2 regions of the Bradyrhizobium sp. B097 genome follow, and region 1 is predicted to be linked to the other one. Evidence: riboswitches for the same ligand, from Rfam matches in the RefSeq annotation. Region 1 holds a riboswitch; the other holds the start of a gene.

Region 1 (10,404 bases):
GATCCCCCTGATCCTTCTCATCGTGCTGCTGGTCTCGATGGCGATCACCGCGCTCTATGGCTGGACCATCGAGCGCATCGCCTACCGGCCGTTGCGGCATTCATTCCGCCTGGCGCCGATGCTGTCGGCGATCGGCATGTCGTTCGTGCTGACCAACTTCTCGCAGGTGTCGCAGGGCGCGCGCGTCAAGCCGGTGCCGCCGATCATCACCGGCGGCTACACGCTGCATGAGGGCGCGCAAGGCTTCGCCGTGCAGCTCTCCAACGTCCAGATCATGGTCGTGCTCGCCACCATCGTGGTGCTGGCGCTGTTCACCTGGCTGGTGTCGCGCACCCGGCTTGGGCGCGACATGCGCGCCTGCGAGCAGGACCAGACCATGGCCGCACTGCTCGGCGTCGACGTCGACCGCACCATCTCGATGACCTTCGTGATCGGTGCCGCGCTCGCCGCCGTCGCCGGCATGATGTATCTGCTGTATTACGGCCTGGTCGATTTCTTCATGGGCTTCGTCGCCGGCATCAAGGCGTTCACCGCCGCCGTGCTCGGCGGCATCGGCTCGCTGCCGGGCGCGATGCTCGGCGGGCTCGCGATCGGCCTGATCGAGACGTTCTGGTCGGCCTATTTCTCGGTGGAATACAAGGACGTCGCCGCGTTCTCGATCCTGATCGTGGTGCTGATCTTCATGCCGACCGGCCTGCTTGGCCGTCCCGAAGTCGAAAAAGTCTGACAGGCACTTCGTGAGCGCGACCTCAGCCCGCCCATCGCCCGCCGCGCAGCCCTCGGGCAGCGCCTTCATTCTCAAGAAAGCCCTGATCAGCGCATTGGTCGCGCTGGTGCTGTTCTCGCTGATGATCGGCGTGCGCACCGAGGCCGGACCGCAAGGCGGCCTGATCTACTGGACGCGGTTCGGCGACCTCGCCGCCCTCGTCGGCACGGTGTTCGGCGGCAGCATCATCGTCGAGCTGCTGCGGCAATGGTGGGGCCCGGTCGACAAGGACAGCATCGTGCCGAAGCCGGTGCAATCAGCGATCTCGTTCGCCGGACGATGGCTTGCGCCCGCGCTCCTGGTGTTCGCGTTCCTCGTACCGGTCATCTTCTACAACCAGCGCTACATTCTCGACCTGTCGATCCTGGTCCTGACCTATGTGATGTTGGGTTGGGGCTTGAACGTCGTGGTCGGGCTCGCCGGCCTGCTCGACCTCGGCTATGTCGCCTTCTATGCGGTTGGCGCCTATTCCTACGCGCTGCTTGCGACCAATTTCGGATTGTCGTTCTGGGTCTGCCTGCCGCTCGCCGGCATCCTGGCGGCGTTCTGGGGCGTGCTGCTCGGGTTCCCGGTGCTGCGGCTGCGCGGCGATTATCTGGCGATCGTGACGCTCGCCTTCGGCGAGATCATCCGCCTCGTCATCATCAACTGGCAAAGCCTGACCGGCGGCCCCAACGGCGTCTCGGGGATTCCGCGCCCGACCATGTTCGGCATTCCGCTGACGCCGGGCGATGACGGGCTCGCCGCCAGGCTCGGCATCGAGTTCTCGCCGACCCACCGCCTCGTCTTCCTGTTCTATCTGATCCTGGCGATGGCGCTGCTCACCAACTGGGTGACGATCCGGCTGCGGCGGCTGCCGATCGGCCGCGCCTGGGAGGCGCTGCGCGAGGACGAGGTCGCCTGCCGCGCGCTCGGCATCAACACCACGACCACCAAGCTGACGGCGTTCGCGACCGGTGCGATGTTCGGCGGCTTGGCCGGCGCATTCTTCGCCACGCGGCAGGGCTTCATCAGCCCGGAATCCTTCACCTTCCAGGAATCGGCGCTGGTGCTGGCGATCGTCGTGCTCGGCGGCATGGGCTCGCAGCTCGGCGTCGCGCTTGCCGCCCTCGCCATGATCGGCGGCTTCGAGCTGTTCCGTGGTTTCGATCAGTACCGCATGCTGGTGTTCGGCATCGCCATGGTGCTGTTGATGATCTGGCGGCCGCGCGGGCTGATCGGCCATCGCGCGCCCACCGTGTTCCTGGAGCGCAACCAGGCAATCTCCTCCGACCTCGTCAAGGAGGGCCACGGATGAGCGGCGACCACATCCTCACCGTCGACCGCCTGATGATGCGCTTCGGCGGCATCGTCGCGGTCAACGACCTCTCCTTTGCGGCCGAGCGGCGCAAAATCACTGCGCTGATCGGGCCGAACGGCGCCGGCAAGACCACCGTCTTCAACTGCATCACCGGCTTCTACCGGCCGAGCGGCGGCGCGATCCGCCTCGCCCACGACGACGGCCGCACCATCCAGCTCGAGCGGCTGAACGATTTCCGCATCTCCAAGCAGGCCAAGGTGGCGCGCACCTTCCAGAACATCCGGCTGTTTCCCGGCATGACCGCGCTGGAAAACCTGATGGTCGCCCAACACAACGCGCTGATGCGCGCCTCGGGGCTGACCCTGCTCGGCCTGCTCGGCCTGCCGTCCTGGCGCGAGGCCGAAGCGCGCGCCATCGAGCTGGCGCGGACCTGGCTCAACCGCGTCGGCCTGCTCGACCGCGCCGACGATGCCGCGGGCAATCTGCCCTATGGCGACCAGCGCAGGCTCGAGATCGCGCGCGCGATGTGCACTGAGCCGGCGCTGCTCTGTCTCGACGAGCCCGCGGCCGGACTGAACGCACGCGAGAGCGGCGGGCTCAACGAGCTCTTGTTGTCGATCCGCAACGAACAGGGCACCTCGATCCTCTTGATCGAGCATGACATGTCCGTCGTGATGGAGATTTCCGATCACATCGTGGTCATGGACTACGGCGTCAAGATCGCCGAAGGCACGCCGCAAGCGGTGCGCGACGACCCGAAGGTGATCGCCGCCTATCTCGGCGCCGACGAGGAAGAGGCGATCGCCGTGATGGAGAGCGGCACGTGAGCTCGGCAGCGGCAACCACACCCCTGCTCGCGGTGCGCGGCGTGCGTGCGGCATATGGCAAGATCGAGGCGCTGAAGGGCGTCGACATCGAGATCAATCGAGGGGAGATCGTCGCCCTGATCGGCGCCAATGGCGCCGGCAAGTCGACGCTGATGATGACGATCTTCGGCCGGCCGCGCGCCCGCGCCGGCACCATCGAATTCGACGGCCACGACATCACCGGCGTGTCGACCCACGAGATCGCGCGGCTGCGCATCGCGCAATCGCCCGAGGGCCGGCGGATCTTTCCGCGCATGAGCGTCGCGGAAAACCTGCAGATGGGCGCCGACGCCACCGAATGCAGCGAGACCGAACGCGAGGCCGGGCTGGAGCGCGTGTTCGCGCTGTTTCCGCGGCTGAAGGAGCGCGTCGCACAACGCGGCGGCACGCTGTCGGGCGGCGAGCAGCAGATGCTCGCGATCGGCCGCGCCCTGATGAGCCGGCCGCGCCTGTTGATGCTGGACGAGCCCTCGCTCGGCCTCGCGCCGCTGATCGCGCGGCAGATCTTCGATGCCATCCGCACGCTGAACCGGCAGGACGGCCTCACCGTGCTGATCGTCGAGCAGAACGCCAACCATGCGCTGAAGCTCGCCCATCGCGGCTACGTCATGGTCAACGGCCTGATCACGCTGGCCGGAACCGGCGCCGAATTGCTGCAGCGCCCGGAAATCCGCGCCGCCTATCTGGAAGGCGGCCGCCGCGGCTAGCTCACCCCTGTGCGCCGCCCGTTGCAGCAGGATGTGGCTGATGCAGCGTCGATTTGCCTGAAAATTGCCGGTGACTTCGCCGCGAAATCAGCCGAGAATGCCGCCGGTTTTGGGGCCCGGCGTGCCGGGCCCTTCCGCAAGAGGCAACGACCACGAGGGACGTCTCATGAAATCACTGAAGCTGATCGGCCTGGCACTGGGCGCGTCGTTCGCATTATCGGCGAGCGCGTTCGCGCAAGACATCACCATCGCAGTCGCGGGCCCGATGACGGGCTCCGAATCCGCTTTTGGCCGGCAGATGAAGAACGGCGCCGAGCAGGCAGTCGCCGACATCAACGCCGCCGGCGGCGTGCTCGGCAAGAAGCTCGCGCTGGAAGCCGACGACGATGCCTGCGATCCGAAGCAGGCGCGCTCGATCGCGGAAAAGATCGGCTCCGCGAAGATCCCGTTCGTGGCCGGCCATTTCTGCTCGTCGTCGTCGATCCCGGCCTCCGAGGCGTATGCCGACGCCAACGTGCTGCAGATCACCCCGGCCTCGACCAACCCGCTGTTCACCGAGCGCAAGCTCTGGAACGTGGCGCGCGTCTGCGGCCGTGACGACCAGCAGGGCCTGGTCGCCGCCGACTACATCATGAAGAACTTCAAGGGCAAGAACGTCGCGATCCTGAACGACAAGACCACCTACGGCAAAGGCCTCGCGGACGAGACCAAGAAGGCGCTGAACAAGGCCGGCTTCCAGGAGAAGATGTTCGAGTCCTACAACAAGGGCGACAAGGACTTCAACTCGATCGTCTCGCGCTTGAAGCGCGACAATATCGATCTGGTCTATGTCGGCGGCTACCATCAGGAAGCCGGCCTGATCCTGCGCCAGATGCGCGACCAGGGCCTGCAGACCGTGCTGATGGCGGGCGACGCCATGAACGACAAGGAGTTCGCCTCGATCACCGGCCCCGCCGCCGAAGGCACGCTGTTCACCTTCGGCCCCGATCCGCGCAACAAGCCGACCGCGAAGGCGATCGTCGAGAAGTTCAAGGCCAAGAACATCGATCCCGAAGGCTACACGCTCTACACCTACGCCGCGATGCAGGTGTGGACGCAGGCCGTCGCCAAGGCCGGCACCACCGACGCCAAGAAGGTGATGGACACCATCAAGGCCGGCGACTGGGACACCGTGCTCGGCAAGATGGGCTTCGACGCCAAGGGCGACATCAAGGCGATCGACTACGTCGTCTACAAGTGGGACGCCAAGGGCAACTACACCGAGATCAATCCGAAGGGCTCCTAAGCCTCTCGCGCCTGATCCCATCAGAGAGACGAAACGCCCCGGTCAGCCGGGGCGTTTTTTTGTTGGGCAGGATCGCGATGCCCGGCCCGTCGCTCGACGCCTCGCAGACGGAAATGCCGTTTCTGTTCCGCAGCTCCAATTCCCAGTTGCACGACCACGCAGTTGACGGAGCCATGAGCCTCGCAAGATTGATCGCATATGATGTGGGCAGATCCCGATTGAAGTTTAGTCTTGCCTGGCTTGGGAGCGCACAATATCGTTTTGACAGTCCAACGCGACGATGCGGGAGAGATCGAAACGAAAGCGAGCGCATCGTTTTCGTGTTCGGCGCCGACGGAGCAACTGCCCCGGAAACTCTCAGGCACAAGGACCGTGTCGTCAGGACGATCTGGAGAGAGACACCGTATCCTTGATGCGGTGTCCACCGAAGGGGATATCCGTCATCGAGCCATTGCGTCGAGCAAAGGGCTCCAGCGGATCAAGCTCTCAGGTACCGAGACAGATGGGGCGCCTCCACCGGTTTACGCCGGCGTCGGGGCGACTCTAGCGTCCGGGAGCCTCTTCAAGACATGCCCCTCATTGCACCCGTCGGCGCCGGCCTCACCGGCGCAACGACCATCCGTGTGACGCGGACGCGCGATTGCCTTCGACGGATGTCTCGACGCCATGACAAAAGCCATCTCGCACCGGCGGGCGGCTTCCATTCAACCAATGCGCTCTTCAACGCGCCGATCGAAGTCCGTTCAACGTTCATCCGAGGAAAATGATGTCAGCCACCCCGCGAGCCGGAAACACCCCGACGTCAATGAAAACCGCGTTACGCGGGCTGCTGCTCGTCACCGCTCTCGTGTGGCCCGGCCTGTCTCACGCCAAGACGATCAGGGCAGTGATGCATTCGGATCTGCGGGCGCTCGATCCGATCGTTTCGTCAGCCTACATCACGCGTGACCACGGCTATATGGTCTACGACACGCTGGTGGCGATGGACTCCAGCTTCACGATCCGGCCTCAAATGGCGGACTGGAAGGTGTCCGACGACAAGCTGACTTACACGTTCACGCTGCGCGACGGCCTGAAGTGGCATGACGGAACGCTGGTGACCGCGGATGACTGCATCGCGTCATTGAAGCGCTGGGCCGCCGTCGACGGCATGGGCCAGAAGCTGATGGACTTCACCGCCGGTGTTGAGGCCCCCGACACCAGGACGATCGTGCTGAAACTTAGGGAACCCTACGGCCTGGTGCTGGAGTCGCTGGGTAAGCCATCCACGCTGGTGCCTTTCATGATGCCGAAGCGCCTTGCCGACACACCGTCGGATCGGCCGATCCCCGAGCAGATCGGCTCGGGACCTTTCAAGTTCGTCCCGGCGGAATTCCAGCCCGGCGTGAAGGCCGTCTACGAGAAGAACAGGGACTATGTGCCGCGCGCCGAACCGCCAAGCTGGACCTCGGGCGGCAAGGTGGTGAAGGTCGATCGCGTCGAATGGATCACGATGCCCGACGTGCAGACTGCAACCAGCGCGCTTCAGTCCGGCGACATCGATTTCCTGGAGCGGCCGTCATTCGACATGCTGCCGATCCTGCAAGCCGACCAGGATTTGACGTCGCGCCCTTTGAGCGGCCTCGGCTTCCAGACCATCGGGCGGATGAATTTTCTTTATCCGCCATTCGACAACGTCAAGGTGCGCCGGGCTGCCATGATGGCGCTGAGCCAGAAGGACATACTCGACGCCATGGTCGGGGATCCGAAGCTCTACAAGATTTGCGGCGCCGTTTTCGGCTGCGACACACCGCTCGCCTCCGATCTCGGATCGGACTCTCTCGTCAAGGGCGGCGGCATGGCCGAGGCGAAGAAGCTGCTGGCCGAATCCGGTTACGACGGCACGCCGGTCGTGATGCTGGCACCGACCGATGTGGTGACCCTCAAGGCGCAGCCCATCGTCGCGGCGCAGCTGCTGCGCCAGGCCGGCTTCCAGGTGACGGTCCAGTCCATGGACTGGCAGACAGCGAACATGGTCTTCGCAAGCCAGAAGCCGCCGAAGGATGGCGGTTGGAACATGTTCTTCACCAACTGGGGCATTGCCGACATCATGAACCCCGTCGTCAGCGCTCCCCTGAACAGCAGGGGTCGCAAGGGCGGATGGGTCGGCTGGCCGGACGACCTGCAAATGGAGAGCCTTCGCGATGCCTTCGCCCGCGCCGGCTCGCCCGAGGCACAGAAGAAGATCGCAGCGGAGATTCAAGCGCGTGCGCTCGACCAGGTGACTTACGTTCCCCTGGGCCAGTACTTTGCGCCGAGCGTGTGGCACAAGGAGCTGACGGGCATGCTCGATGGTCCGGCCACGCCACTGTTCTGGAACATCGATAAACCCGAGTAGTCTCAACCCGCATGATTCTGATCGACGCTGGCGGCTATCCGGGACAGGCCGAAGTCTCCAGCGGGCGATGAAACGAGAAACATCAGAGATGTCGGGATGCCATCTGATGTCCTTTGTTTGGACTTTCCGACGCAGCAAGGTTTGATGCCATGTCACTTGATACCACGTACGATGTGATCGTCGTCGGCGGCGGCTCCGCCGGCGCTGCCATTGCCGCCCGGTTGTCCGAGGATCGAAAGCGGCGGGTGCTGCTGCTCGAAGCGGGCCTCGACTGGCGTGCCGATGAAGCCCCCTGGGAGATCAGGACGCCCAACCCGATTCCCATCATTCACCAGCGGGAATTCCAGGAGAAGTGGCAGTGGCCGGACCTCCTGACCCGCCGCATCGCGGGGCAGGAACCGCGCTTCTATTGGCGCGGCAAGGGGCTGGGCGGCAGCTCGATGATGAACGGCCAGATCGCCATTCGCGGCGTCGCGGATGCCTTCGACGAATGGGCCGCGCTCGGCTGCACCGGCTGGTCCGCGCGCGAGATCATGCCATTTTTCTCTGACATCGAGGACGACGAGGAATTCGGCGACACCAAGGGACATGGACGCGGCGGTCCGCTGCCGGTCTATCGCGCGCCGCTAGAGACGTGGGGCCCGATTGATCGTGGCCTGCGCGATGCAGCGCTCGCCAGCGGCTATCCGTGGTGCGCCGACGTCAACGGCCCCGATGGCGAAGGCGTTGCCTGCTATCCGATCAACAGCCGCAACGGTCGTCGCATCACAACCAACGAAGGCTATCTCGAGCCGGCCCGTGGCCGCGCCAATCTGGAGATCCGTGGCAAGGCGCTGGTCGATCGGGTCCTGATCCGCGACGGCAGGGCGACCGGCGTCCGGGTCCATATCGACGGCCAGGGCACCAGCGAGATCGCCGCGCGCGAGATCGTGCTGTGCGGCGGCGCCATCCACAGCCCCGCGATCCTGCTGCGATCGGGCATTGGCCCGGCGGACGAGCTGCGAGCCATGGGGATCGCGGTCGAGCGTGATCTGCCGGTCGGCCGCAATTTCTTCGACCATCCGCTGTTTCGCATGACGATCCAGCTGCGTGAGGAGCTGCGGCCCACTGATCGGGACACGCGTCATACCAATTGCTGCGTGACCTATTCATCCGGTCTCGCCGACGGCGGCAAGCGCGATATGATCATGATCGGTTTCAACCATCGCGGTATCGGAAATCCCGGAGCGATCGGCGCGGGCCTGTTCAACGCCTATTCGCGTGGTCACCTGAAACTGGCTTCGCCCGATCCGATGATCGATCCGATCGTCGAGGAGAACATGCTGGCCGATCCACGCGACATGCTGCGCATGACCGATGCGGTGAAGCGGTTCGCCGTCCTGGCCACGCAGCCGGCACTGGCCGGCATATCGGACTGGATCCGCCTCGGAGATACCGAGCTGACCCTGCCGGCCGCCGCAACCTTGCCAACAGCCGAGCTCGAGGCGGTGTTGCGACGGGAGACCGGCGATATCCAGCATGCAGCCGGCAGCTGCCGGATGGCCGGCGCCAACGATCCCGCGGGCGTGGTCAATCCCGACGGTACGGTGAAGGGCATCGGCGGCCTGCGGGTCGCCGACGCATCGATCATGCCGTCGGATTGCCGGGCGAATACGCACTTCACAACGGTTGTCATTGGCGAAGCCATTGCCCGGATGATGAGGTCATAACCAGGCCGTCAACGCGGCTCTAGAGCATTTTCGGTTCTGATTGAGTCAGAACCGAAGCTCTAGATCCTTGTCTCGACGCGTTTCTTCACGCGAACCGGTGTCCACTTCGCTCGAAAACGCTCTGGCCGAGCCCGCCGCGGCTGCTATACCGGTTCGAGCAGCCCAAGCTCGGACAAGGCGCGGACGGACTCAATCGTGAAAAACCTTCTCACCGATATTGCCGGCGTTGCCGTCGGCCACGCCGACGACGCCGTGATCGCCTCCGGCGTCACCGCCATCCTGTTCGAGCAGCCGGCGGTGGCCTCGATCGATGTCCGCGGCGGCGGTCCGGGCACCCGCGAGGACGCGCTGCTGTCCCCGCACAATGTCGTCGAGGCGATCGACGCCATCACGCTGTCCGGCGGCTCCGCGCTCGGGCTTGACGCGGCCGGCGGCGTGCAGGCCTGGCTCGCCGAGCGCGGCCGTGGCTTTCGCATCCGCGATGCGGTGATCCCGATCGTGCCGGGTGCGATCTGCTTCGATCTGCTCAACGGCGGCAACAAGGCGTGGGGACGCTTTCCGCCCTATCGCGATCTCGGCTATGCGGCGGCGAATGCCGCCTCCGACAATTTCGAGCTCGGCAGTGTCGGCGCCGGCATGGGCGCGACCACCGCCACCCTCAAGGGCGGCCTCGGCTCGGCGTCTGATGTGACCGACGACGGCATCAAGGTCGCGGCGCTTGCGGTGGTCAACGCGGTCGGCAGCGTCACGGTCGGCGGCGGCCCGTGGTTCTGGGCAGCGCCGTTCGAGGTCGACGGCGAATTCGGCGGGCGCGGCCTGCCGCCCGCGTTCACGCCGGACATGCTGAAGCTGCGGCTGAAGGGCGGCGCGGACGCCACCGCCGCCGAGAACACCACGCTCGTCGTCGTCGTGACCGATGCGCAGCTGACCAAGCCGCAGGCGAAGCGGCTTGCGATGATCGCGCAGACCGGCATGGCGCGCGCGATCTATCCGGTGCACGCCCCGCTCGATGGCGACGTGGTGTTCGCCGCGGCGACGGGCGCAAAGCCGGTCGATCCGCTGTTCGGCCTGACCAAGCTCGGCGCGATCGCCGCCAACACGGTGGCACGCGCGATCGCACGCGGCGTCCATTCAGCCACCGCCCTGCCCTTCCCCGGCGCGCTGCCGAGCTGGCACGACAAATTCGGTTAGAGCCGCGAAGGCAGTGCGCTCCCTCGCCCCGTTCTTACGGGGAGAGGGTTGGGGTGAGGGGCTTTCACCGCGCCAACGGTGATAGACTGACTCGCGGAGACTCCCCCTCACCCGGAACGAATCTGACGATGCGTTCCGGCCACTCCCCGCACGCGGGGCGAGGCATGGAGTTCGCGGTCGTACCGCCTCAGGTAACGTAATCG
Region 2 (10,404 bases), 3.1 Mb from region 1:
GCTAAGCCGTGGCACACGCACCGAGCCTCCCTTCGTCTCCTCCAATGCATTGGCGGCGACGAGCTGGCTGAGAACTTCGCGAACAGGCATTGGGCTCGTACCGAGCCCTGCCGCCAGCTTGCGCAGGCTCATGACTTGGCCGGGAACAAAGGCCCCCACCATGAGGCCTCGGCGCATATAGTTCAGCACACGTTCGTAGATGTGACCGCGCTGCCGCTTGCGTTCCTCGGTACCGCCTTCGCCAACTTCGTTTTTTTCGGTCCGCATCTCCCCATCTCTCTTTCTTTGAAAGCACGCCGCCGGTCTGCGTCTTCGGGCATCGAGCCCGCCCCGTCCCGGGAGAAGACGTTTAGCTACTGCGTCCTTGTGATCTGATCTTGTGATCAATAGCGGATTCGGAATTGAGCGGCAACCGCACCGGTCGTAACGATTGCTTGTCGGCAAGCCTGGGTTGATTCAGGCCTGCCGGCCGGCACAAAAGACATTGGCAAAGCCTTCCGTCCGAAAGCGCGGGGATCAGGCGGTCGCCCCCGCCTGGTAAAGCTCCACCTTGGTTCCATCCGGATCGGCGATGTAGATCGTCAAGCCGTAAGGCCCATCGTGCAGCTGATCATAGTAATGCACGCCGGCCTTCTTCAACTTTGCATCGAGCGCGCGCACGTCGTTGACCTCAAAAGCGATGTGGTCGAGCTGGCGATGGTCTTTCGTCTTTCCGTTGATCAGCGCGATGCCCTGATGGAATGCTATGAAGGGCCGCCCATCCGCGAGCGGCTTGGCCGGCCTGACCGTAAATCCCAGTTGATTGGTGTAGAAGTCGACCGACTTGTCGATGTCATTGACCATGATCAACTGATGCCCGTAGTTGGTGACCCGCGGCTTCATTTGCTCGCCGATCCAGTCGATAACGTCGGACGACGGCGCAACTTCGCAGAAGTATTGCTTCCAGACCTGCTTGGCGGTCGCTTCCCAGTCTGCATTGACGCCTGACACGCAGTCGTCGACCGCGATCACGTCGAAATCGCGGAGGTAGGCTTCGCGAATGGTCGTTTCAACGCAGGCGTTGGTGGTTGCTCCGGTGACGAAGAGATGCTGTGTGCCCAGCATCTTCAGCATCATCTCCAACCGGGTTTCGTAGAATGCGCCGAAGCGGTGCTTGCGGATCACGAAGGACGGATTGAACTCGGCGAGCGGCTTCAGCTCGTCGATGATCTCCTCATCCCAACTGCCCGCGAGCGCGGACACCTGCTTGCGCCGGGCGGTATGACCGAGCAGCTTCTTCCTAGCGCGGTTTTTGTCGACGGCAAAGTGCTCCTGCATGGTCCAGATGACGGGAATGCCGGTCTCCTGGCATCGCTTGATCAGCTTTGCCAGCGGCGAGACGATCGTGGACAGCCGCTTGGTATCCACCCCGGAAATGCCCAGCGTGCCCTTTTCATGGATGAAGGCGTTCTGGAGGTCGATGACCAGCAGTGCCGACTTGCGATAATCGAGGGTCTCAAGGCTCATTTTTTGTCCTCCACCATGTCAATTCCGAGCACGCCGGCGCGGCCCCAGCTCTCCTTCGGTGTTTCATGGATCACGACATGCAAATGGTCCGGCTTGCACGCGGCCTCCTCGACCATTGCCGTGGTGATGGCCTTCACAAGTCTGCGCTTCTGCTCGACCGTACGGCCTTCCCACATTTCGACGATGACAAACGGCATTAAGTCTCTCCTCCTTTTTCGGCGGCCAGGCCGCCTGATGCCCAGGCGGGCGCGGCAAGCGAGAAGCCCGTAACCAGATCGTTGTTCGTCCGGTCGGCACCGCTGAGCAGCCATAGCGGACGGTTGGCGTAGTTGATCAGAACCTGCTCTTCCATGCATGCGCGGTGCGCTGGATGCAGCGGGTTTCGATCGAAATGGCTGGTGCCCGGCAACAGTCTGATCACGTAGATCGGATCCAACGGATCGTGCCTGTCGAGCACACTCTCGTGCACATCATTCAGACTGATGGCCTTGGGCCGTGGGTCGGCTCCACCGACACCGAGCACGACGATCGCTCCGGCGAGTGGGGTGACTGGCCAATAGCGACCTTCCTTCTTCTCGCGCAGGAAATCCGTATATTTGCGCGCTTCCGTGAACAGCTCGCTGTCCCACAGGATGATGTCCGGACCCAGGACGCTACGTGCTTCATCCACGACAGCATCGCTCTCGCAAATGCTCAAGAACGTCCACGGATCGGTGAAGCCGATGGCATGCCCCCAGGGGTTATGGAGTCCCGACAACCTCTCCTGACGGATCGCGTCCTTCCGCGCCAGGATCCCGGCGACCGCTTCGCTCACCGATAGTTGGCCGGGCATGAGCGGCTCCCGCCCCGCCAACTCCAGCCGGTGAAGGTCCGTGCCCGTCATGACGGTCGGGTCACACACCGGCCGCGACCGAAGCCGTTTTCGGCGACAGCCCCATTTTCATAGATGACCTCGCCGCGCGCGACTGTCAGCACGGGCCAGCCCTTGAGCTTCCATCCCTCGTAAATGCAGGTGCCCTTCCCGATGTGTTTGACCGTGCGCTCCTCATCGAGGTCGACGAGCACGAGGTCGGCATCGAAACCGACTTCAATATGACCCTTGCGCGGCCAGAGGCCGAAGCGGCGAGCGGGGTTGAAGGAGTTGAGCTCGACAAGCCTGCTCAATGGCAAACCGCGCTGATGGACGCCGAAGTGCAGCATCAGCGACAGCTCCCACGGGAAGCTCACCACGCCCGGGAATTCGGTCCATAGATTCTCGAGCTTCTTGGGCAGGAACGGAACGTGGTCTGTTCCAAGGCTGTAGACCGAGCCGTTCAGCATGCCCTGCCAAAGCCCCTCGAGCTCATTACGATCACGAAGCGGTGGCGAGATCTTGGCGCGCATGTCGAGGTCTTCGTCATAGCAGGTGCGGGTGAGGTAATGCGGGCAAGTCTCGACCGTGACGTGCACGCCGCGCGCCCGTGCCTCGGCGGCGAGCACCGGCCCCATGCCGACGGAGGTGTGGACCAGATGAAGCGAGCAGCCGGTCTTCTCCGCAAGAAAGATCATGCGACGAATGGTCTCCACCTCGCAGAAGGCGGGGCGGGACTCGGTATAAGCGCCAAGATCCTGACGGCCGGTGGCTGAAATCTCCTTTTTGATCCAGGAGGCGATCTGCGTGTTCTCGCAATGCACATTGATGACGCCGCCCGGGACTTTCGCGAGGATCCGCATGGCGGCATAGACCCAACCGTCGGTCGCCGGCACGATGCCGATCGGATTGTCCGGCTCGTAACCGAAATAGCACTTGAAGGATCTGACGCCGGTCTTGGCGATCACCTCGGGGATCTCAGCGATGTGTTCTTCACGCTGGATACCGAAATGAAAACCGAAATCGATTAGCGAGTTTTCTTCGCCGATCGCCTTACGCTCCTCGTAGAACGGCAGATAGGATTCCTTCAGGTTGCGAATATAGAGAAGCGCCGTCGTTACACCGCCGGAGGCCGCGGCCGCCGTCTCGGTCCGCATGTCCTCGGCGAAAGGAAACTTCACGCCGAGATGACAGTGCGGGTCGATCACCCCCGGCATCAATACCCGGCCCTCGGCGTCGATCGTGCGCTTTGCATCCGGAAGAGCGTCATCAGCTCCCGTCAATACGATTTTTCCATCCATTGCCGCAACGCCGCCGCGGAACTCTCCGTCGTGGCGCACGACCCGCGCATTCTTGATGACCAGGTCCGCTTTCATGATCTTCGCTCCAGTATTTCCTCGATCCGGCGACTGATGCCGGTCCACTGACTCCGACCGACGGTGATCGGCGCACGCGCGCCCATGCCGCGAGCCCAGAGAGCTTTCAGCCCCAGCTCGGCGGCCGCGTCCCGATCGATGGTTCCGGGAGGCGCTGCGACATCGACCAGCAGTGCATGCTTTGGCAAAAGAGCTAGTTGCTCGCGCTCGAGCAGTCGTTTCGGAACGCTGCCGATGACGATATCGGTGCTGGGCAGAATTGCCGGCAATTGTTCGAGCGTCAGCGCTTCGGCGCCCGCTGCATAGGCTGCCGCGCGCTGAACCGGGTTGCGCGCCGCGACATGAACATGGGCCCCGAGAGCGACCAGCGTCTTTGTCAGCAGCGATCCGATCGTGCCTTGCCCGACCAGGCAGACGTTGGATTTATGGATGGTGATCTGCGTATTCTCAATGATCACCCTCAGCACGCCCTCGACGATCGCCGGCCCGCGCAGCAGCATCAGGTCGACGTCCCATTCGTACTCATGCAGCGTGATACCGAGCGCTTCGGAATGAGCCTTGAGGTTGCGGTCCGCCCAACCGAGTATGATGTTTGCGGATGGCCGCATGCCGGCCAACATCTCGCGCGTTGGAATGATCTTTTCCGGGCACTTCGGTGCAAAAAGCGCGCCTTCCGCACTGATGCCCGGAATTGGAAAGAGCGCTATGTCAGCCCCCTTCAAGGCGTCGGCGGCGTCGGAAGCATGATAGACGCCCTCGATGCCCTCATCAGGCCACGGGAAACCGTACGCCCGAACGACGGCTCCAGCCCTCACGGCGCAGCGGGCGATCTCCTGTTCGCGTGCGTCGCCGGCGACTATGGCGATAACCGTGTTCTGCCAACTCATGGGGCCCTTACCTTCTCGATGAGCTGATCCCTGGACATACCGGAGATACCCATCGCTTCCGCAGTCCGCCCGCCAATCCGGAAGTCTGTTCCGACCGCGGCCTGCGCGAGGCGATAGAGCGAGGTCGCCACCGGCACATCTACCCCGGCGATCCCTGCAAATTCGATGAAGGGCAGCAGGCCATGGCCGAAATCCTCTTTGTAGTAGCGGGACTCGAGCGAGTCCGGCCCCTTGATACGGCGATTGGCCTCGCCGCCGGCAATCGCGGCGGCGTAATCGGTAACGTCGACCACATCGGCCTCGACCGTGCCGAGCAGCTTCATCTCTTCGATCAGGTTCGGCAGTTCGTGCCCGAATGCCCGGGCGACTGCCAGCCGCTCATCGTCCAGTTGCCGCATCACCCGGGCGACGCCGGGCGTCATTGCGTCGACGTAGAACGTGAAGCTGCCGCCGGTCGCTTCCACCCAAGCGGCAGCCAGCACCGCGCCAGGTGGATGCAGGATCATGTTGACGTTGGAAAGGTCGGAGGCGATCACGTCGGCTACAGGTACCACGCCCGGATACAGTTTTGCCGCGACCTCCAAGGCTTCCGCGCCTCCCTTGAGAGCCGCAGCCTTCAGTTGCTTCGCCCGACCGCTGACGGTCACAGCATCGGGGCGGTATTTGCGCGCGACATAGGTGAGCGTGGAGAATTCCGCCACCGGCGGCACTGCGCAGCCGGTGCGCGAATAGGTTTCCGCGAACTCCAGTGCCCCGCCGGTGTGACCAGGATTGAGCACGACGGGCCTGTTCGACGGCCAGCCGGCCTTGGCGAGTGCCTTGGCTATGGCCGAATGCGAGAACGTCGGAAGCGCGACCACCGCTACGTCCACCCCGGAGATGGCTGATTTGAGATCGGTCGTGATCAGGGCAGGCTTGGCGACCCCCTCGCCGAGCTTTCCGTCGAACGCAACACCGCCGAGCCTGAGATGCGGCTCGAGCGTTTCGGCCGAACGCCCCCAGAAGTGAACGGAGTGGCCCGCCTGAACCAACTCCGCGACCGAGGCCGCGCCGCCCGCCCCCGCTCCCAGTACAGCAACCTTCATTCTGGCCTCCGCAGATCCGAGCGCAAGGGCACCTCCTGAGATATATTTTGATCACAGAGTATGATCACATACGCCATTGTCAAGCTGAACGAGCGCTCGCCCACGGAGGGGTGCCCATGCATCCGCAGCAACGGACACATGGTCCGGGCGTCCGGCAACGGCGCGAAGGCCAACGCCGTGAATCCGTTCATGCCGTTTGCTCCGCGTCCAGGCGGAAATGCTCCATACGACCGGCAGTTATTTCGCCGGCGACGCATTCGGCGACCATCTCCGCCGTCGCGGCCGAAACCGTCCAACCCAGATGACCGTGGCCGGTGTTGTAGAAGACCCCGGGCATCCTGCCCTTCCCGACCCGCGGCATCATATTGGGCATCATCGGACGCAGCCCAGCCCACGGCACGACGCGATTGGTATCGACGGACGGGAACAGCGTTCGCGTCCAGTCGACCAGCGGCTTGATGCGGTCGTGGCGTATGTCGCGGTTCATGCCGTTGAGCTCTGCGGTGCCCGCCACGCGAAAGCGCGCGGCGCCCAACCGGCTGGTCACGATCTTGGCGCCGTCATCAAGCAGGCTCACCCAGGGGGCGGCCTTTTGACTCCGCTCGTCGTCGAGATGCACGGTGATCGAATAGCCCTTCACCGGATAGATATTCAGGCGATCACCGAGCATCGCAGCCAAGTTGCGACTCGCCGATCCGGCACATACGACGACGCCATCGGCCTCGATGATCTGATCGACCAGGCCCTGATCGCCGCAAGACGCCTCATACGAATGTGCGATGCGATAAACGCCGTTCCGATCGATCCGCCTCACCGTGGCGTCAAAGATGAAGCGGACACCTCGCTGCTCGCATACCTTGGCAAGTCCGTAGGTGAACTTATGGATGTCACCGGTGGAATCCGACGGGGTGTAGAAGCCGCCGAAGAAATCGCCATGCAGGGTTGGCTCGATCGACTTCACCTCCGCGGCGGTGACCGGACGACGGTCCAGGCCCCCGTCCACCAGAATCGCATTGACCTTCAATGCATGCTGGAAGCTGGCCTTGTCCCGATAGATATGCAGGATACCGCGACGTTCGTGATCGAAGTCGATGTGCTCGCGCTCAGCAATTTCGAACAGGTGCTTGCGCGCGGCAATGGCGAGCCGCACGGTCTCGATCGTATTGCTGCGATATTTTCCGATGTTGTAGACGAATTCCCCGAGCCAGGCATATTTGTGCCAGGTCGGTGCAGGATTCATCAGCAGCGGCGCATCGCGCTTCAGCATCCACTTCACTCCCTTGAAAACCGTCGACCAGCTATTCCAGACCTCGGCATTGCTCGCCGATAGCTGGCCGCCATTGGCGAACGACGTCTCCATTCCGGCATAACGCTGCCGGTCGATCACCGTGACGGAATAGCCGCGATTGAGAAGGGAATAGGCAGTGGTGACGCCGGTGATACCAGCGCCGATGACAGCGATATGGGGCATTACTCTCTCCGCGATAGAAATTGGGAGCGGACCGAAGCCCGCGGCTCATCCCCAATCTGTCGCTGTACCTGAGAGATTAGCCACGGCGGCTTGGCCGGTGCGGCGGTCCCCTTCGGTGGGCACTCGCAGTGCCACTCTCCAGATCGTTCAGCTGCATGGTCACCTTTGCCTGAGAGTTTCCTGGGGGTTGCTCCTTCGGCGCCGGCCAATACCGCCACGGCGGCGACCGGTCTCTCCCATGCAGCCTCTTGAACGCGTGAATTCTTTGGCTGCCATGCGCCTCCGCCATGGAAGGCGAGCTATCAATTCCCTCCGTCGTACAGAGTGGTGGTTGTTTCAACTTGTTCCTCATGCAGACCGGCGCGCTCGACCGCTGCCGCGGCAAGTTCGCGAGCCTTACGCCGAATCTCTGCCTCGTCGACGCCCTGCACCTTTCCATCGGCGTACAGCACCTTGCCGTCGACCCAGGTCTGGGCGATCGAAGCGGTCGACGCCGAGAACACCAGGGCTTGCAGTGGGTCGTGGAACGGCGTCCACTCCACGTGGTCGAGATCAAAGAGGATGAGATCAGCCTTCTTGCCGATCTCCAGCGAGCCGATCTCGTCGTCCCACATCAACGCCCTCGCGCCTTCGATGGTCGCCGCACGCAGGGCCTGGCGCGCCGTGAAGATATCCGGTTGCAGGCGTGCATCCTTGAACATGCCTGCGACGATCAGCATTTGCCGCATCAGATTCATGTTGCCTGCGGCCGACACCCCGTCGGTGCCGAGTCCGACTTTCACGCCCGCCTTCACCATCTCCGGATACTTTCCGATGGCGGTTGCGCCCTTGCCAAGCTTGAACGACGAACACGGGCAGAAGGCGACACTGGCGCCACGGTCGGCAAGCAGGCGGACTTCGTCGTCCGACACTGCCGCGCCATGGGCGATCACCAGGTTCTTCTGGATGCCTCCAGCCCTGTCGATGCGGGTGATCGGCCATGCGCCATACTTCTTCTCGCAGACCCTCGCCTCCTCGATCGATGTTGCAAGGTGGTAGGTCGTGCCGACGCCCAGCCTTTCGGCAAGCTTCACGGCGCCGACATGAAGTTCGAGGCTGCACGGCTCCTTGCCCTCGATGTTGACCCAGCAGCGTGCGCGGCCGTCGAGTGCACCGTTGTAGCGAATGACACAGTCCTCAAGGACCTTGAGCGCCGCTTCGGCGTTCGGGAAGAAATGATGATCGACCATTTCCTTGGTCCAGCCACGAGGAAGCTCCGGCGGAGGATTGTCGGCGGCATGCCGCCCGGTGATGCCGCGAATGCCCACCTTCTCCATCGCGCGAACGACGATTCCGGGATCGTATTGCGATCCCATATCGAGGAAGCAGGTGGTGCCACAACGCAGCATCTCCGTGACGCCGAGCAGCGCGCCCCAATATTCGTCCTCTTCAGTGATGTGAGCGTAAAACGGCTTGGCCCAGTGGAAGACCCAGGCACGGGTGTTGAGATTATCCGGAAATACCGCGCGCGACAGCGTCTCCGAAAGATGGACGTGGCTGTCGACGAAGCCGGGGCAGGCGCCGAGCATCCTGCCGTCAACCACCTTGTCGAAGCTGACGCTCTTCTGCCGCGCCGCCACTTCCCTAGCAGGGCCAATATCGGAAATGCGATCGTTCTCGATCACCAAGCTGGCATTGCGCAGGACCGTATCGTTTTTGTCGACCGTGAAAGCGAAGTTCAAGTCCTTGATCAGTGTGCGCATGCCTTCACCCAATACTTGCTTTCACGGACTGTATGCCCCGCCGTGACGACGAGCAGTTTCGGCAGCGCTCGACCGGGCGAAGCCTGTCGTCCGGTCGTTCGCGGCCAAGGACCGCCGTCAGGCGACCGCGGCCCTCTTCATAGCGCCGCCTTTCTTGGCAGTGCCAGCGGGAATCAACCGATCGGTGTCGGCGTAGTCGGACAGCAACTCGGAGCCGTTGGCGGTTACCAGCAACATATCCTTGTTCTGCATGCCGAAGCCATAGCCGGTGTCGTAGCAGAGCGGCTCGAAACCAAGCACCATGTTCTCCTCCAGTGGCGCGTCACTCCCGGGCTTGCCCAACACTGGCGTCACTCCGAGATAAGGATCCTCGTGGAGGTGCAGCCCGATGCCATGTCCGACGAACGAAATCGGCGGCAGATTGAGCTTGCTCAGCTTTGCGATGAACGCGTCGTAGATCTCGCGACAGCTCGCGCCGGGTTTCACCTTCTCCATGATCTCGTACTTGCATTCGACCAGATGCGCCCAGATCTTTTCGGCCATGGGCGGCGCCTGGCCGACCACGGCAGTGCGGCAGACCCCCGCCTGATAACCATCGATCACGGAGAAGATTTCCACGCGGCACACATCGCTGCGCTTCAAGATGCGCTGCGACGGGCCGACGTTGGGCAACACGCTGCGTTCGCCGGTCGCCACGATCATCAGCTTGAAGTGATCGGCCCCCAGGGAATACACATTGCGCGTGAGGTGCCCGGCGATGTCCATTTCCGAGTCTCCCTCATCGACCACCCCGAGCGTATCCGTTATCGCCTGATCGGCGATGCGGGAGAGCTTGCGCAGCAGCGCGATTTCCTCCGACGTCTTGATTTGACGAAGCCGCGCCAGGATCGGTTCGGCACGTTCGAACTTCGCCGCTGGCATGGCCTTGATCAGCCGAGCAAAATCACCGGCCGGCAGGTAGTCCATCTCGAGCCCGATGCGAGCCTGACCGAGACCGAGACCGGCGAGCTGATCGGCGAGCACGAGCATCGGATCGTCGCTGAACTCGGCCCAGATGCGCGTTGGCACGTCCGGTTGGCGGCGCTTGATCGTCGAGGCTTCCATATCGACGCCGAACAGGGCCTTTCGGCCGTCGGCGGTGACGATGGTCATGGCATGACGGTGACGGATGAGAGGTTGCGAGGGAACCACGAACCCGGCGGTATAGGAGAAGTTCTCCGGCGAGGAGCAGATGATGGCATCGAGCCCGTACCGGGACATTGACTCGACCTGCTTCGCGACGATTTCTGCCCGCATGATTTCTCCTCTTCTCTCCAGGCTTCTTTGTTCCGCGCTCAATCACGCACGCGGTATTTCTCGATTTTCTTGAGGTCGACATCGACGCCCATCCCAGGGCCGGATGGAACCACGATCGCGCCATCGACAACCTTCATCGGTTCGACGAGCAGATCGTCCTTGTAGTAGATGCCGCCAACCTGACCGTGCTG

The links. Region 1 has a riboswitch for glycine ahead of AAFG07_RS16520 (ABC transporter substrate-binding protein). Riboswitches for the same ligand answer to the same signal wherever they lie in the genome.
Region 2: linked by a shared signal. The riboswitch ahead of AAFG07_RS30685 (D-amino acid dehydrogenase) and the one ahead of AAFG07_RS16520 (ABC transporter substrate-binding protein) in region 1 are both predicted to bind glycine.

The regions. Positions count from the first base shown of each region.
Region 1 covers NZ_CP152412.1:3,555,453-3,565,856, reverse strand. The annotation lists gene AAFG07_RS16545 (branched-chain amino acid ABC transporter permease LivH) at 1-727, shown strand, start outside; gene livM (high-affinity branched-chain amino acid ABC transporter permease LivM) at 738-2,063, shown strand; gene AAFG07_RS16535 (ABC transporter ATP-binding protein) at 2,060-2,893, shown strand; gene AAFG07_RS16530 (ABC transporter ATP-binding protein) at 2,890-3,639, shown strand; gene AAFG07_RS16525 (branched-chain amino acid ABC transporter substrate-binding protein) at 3,806-4,924, shown strand; glycine riboswitch at 5,198-5,307, shown strand; glycine riboswitch at 5,311-5,428, shown strand; gene AAFG07_RS16520 (ABC transporter substrate-binding protein) at 5,730-7,301, shown strand; gene AAFG07_RS16515 (GMC family oxidoreductase N-terminal domain-containing protein) at 7,451-9,010, shown strand; gene AAFG07_RS16510 (P1 family peptidase) at 9,206-10,201, shown strand.
Region 2 covers NZ_CP152412.1:6,627,735-6,638,138, forward strand. The annotation lists gene AAFG07_RS30650 (GntR family transcriptional regulator) at 1-267, opposite strand, end outside; gene AAFG07_RS30655 (isochorismatase family protein) at 517-1,506, opposite strand; gene AAFG07_RS30660 (2-hydroxymuconate tautomerase) at 1,503-1,703, opposite strand; gene AAFG07_RS30665 (resolvase) at 1,703-2,338, opposite strand; gene AAFG07_RS30670 (amidohydrolase family protein) at 2,386-3,732, opposite strand; gene AAFG07_RS30675 (dipicolinate synthase subunit DpsA) at 3,729-4,619, opposite strand; gene AAFG07_RS30680 (NAD/NADP octopine/nopaline dehydrogenase family protein) at 4,616-5,704, opposite strand; gene AAFG07_RS30685 (D-amino acid dehydrogenase) at 5,892-7,175, opposite strand; glycine riboswitch at 7,322-7,424, opposite strand; gene AAFG07_RS30690 (amidohydrolase family protein) at 7,478-8,917, opposite strand; gene AAFG07_RS30695 (Xaa-Pro peptidase family protein) at 9,035-10,213, opposite strand; gene AAFG07_RS30700 (enolase C-terminal domain-like protein) at 10,252-10,404, opposite strand, start outside.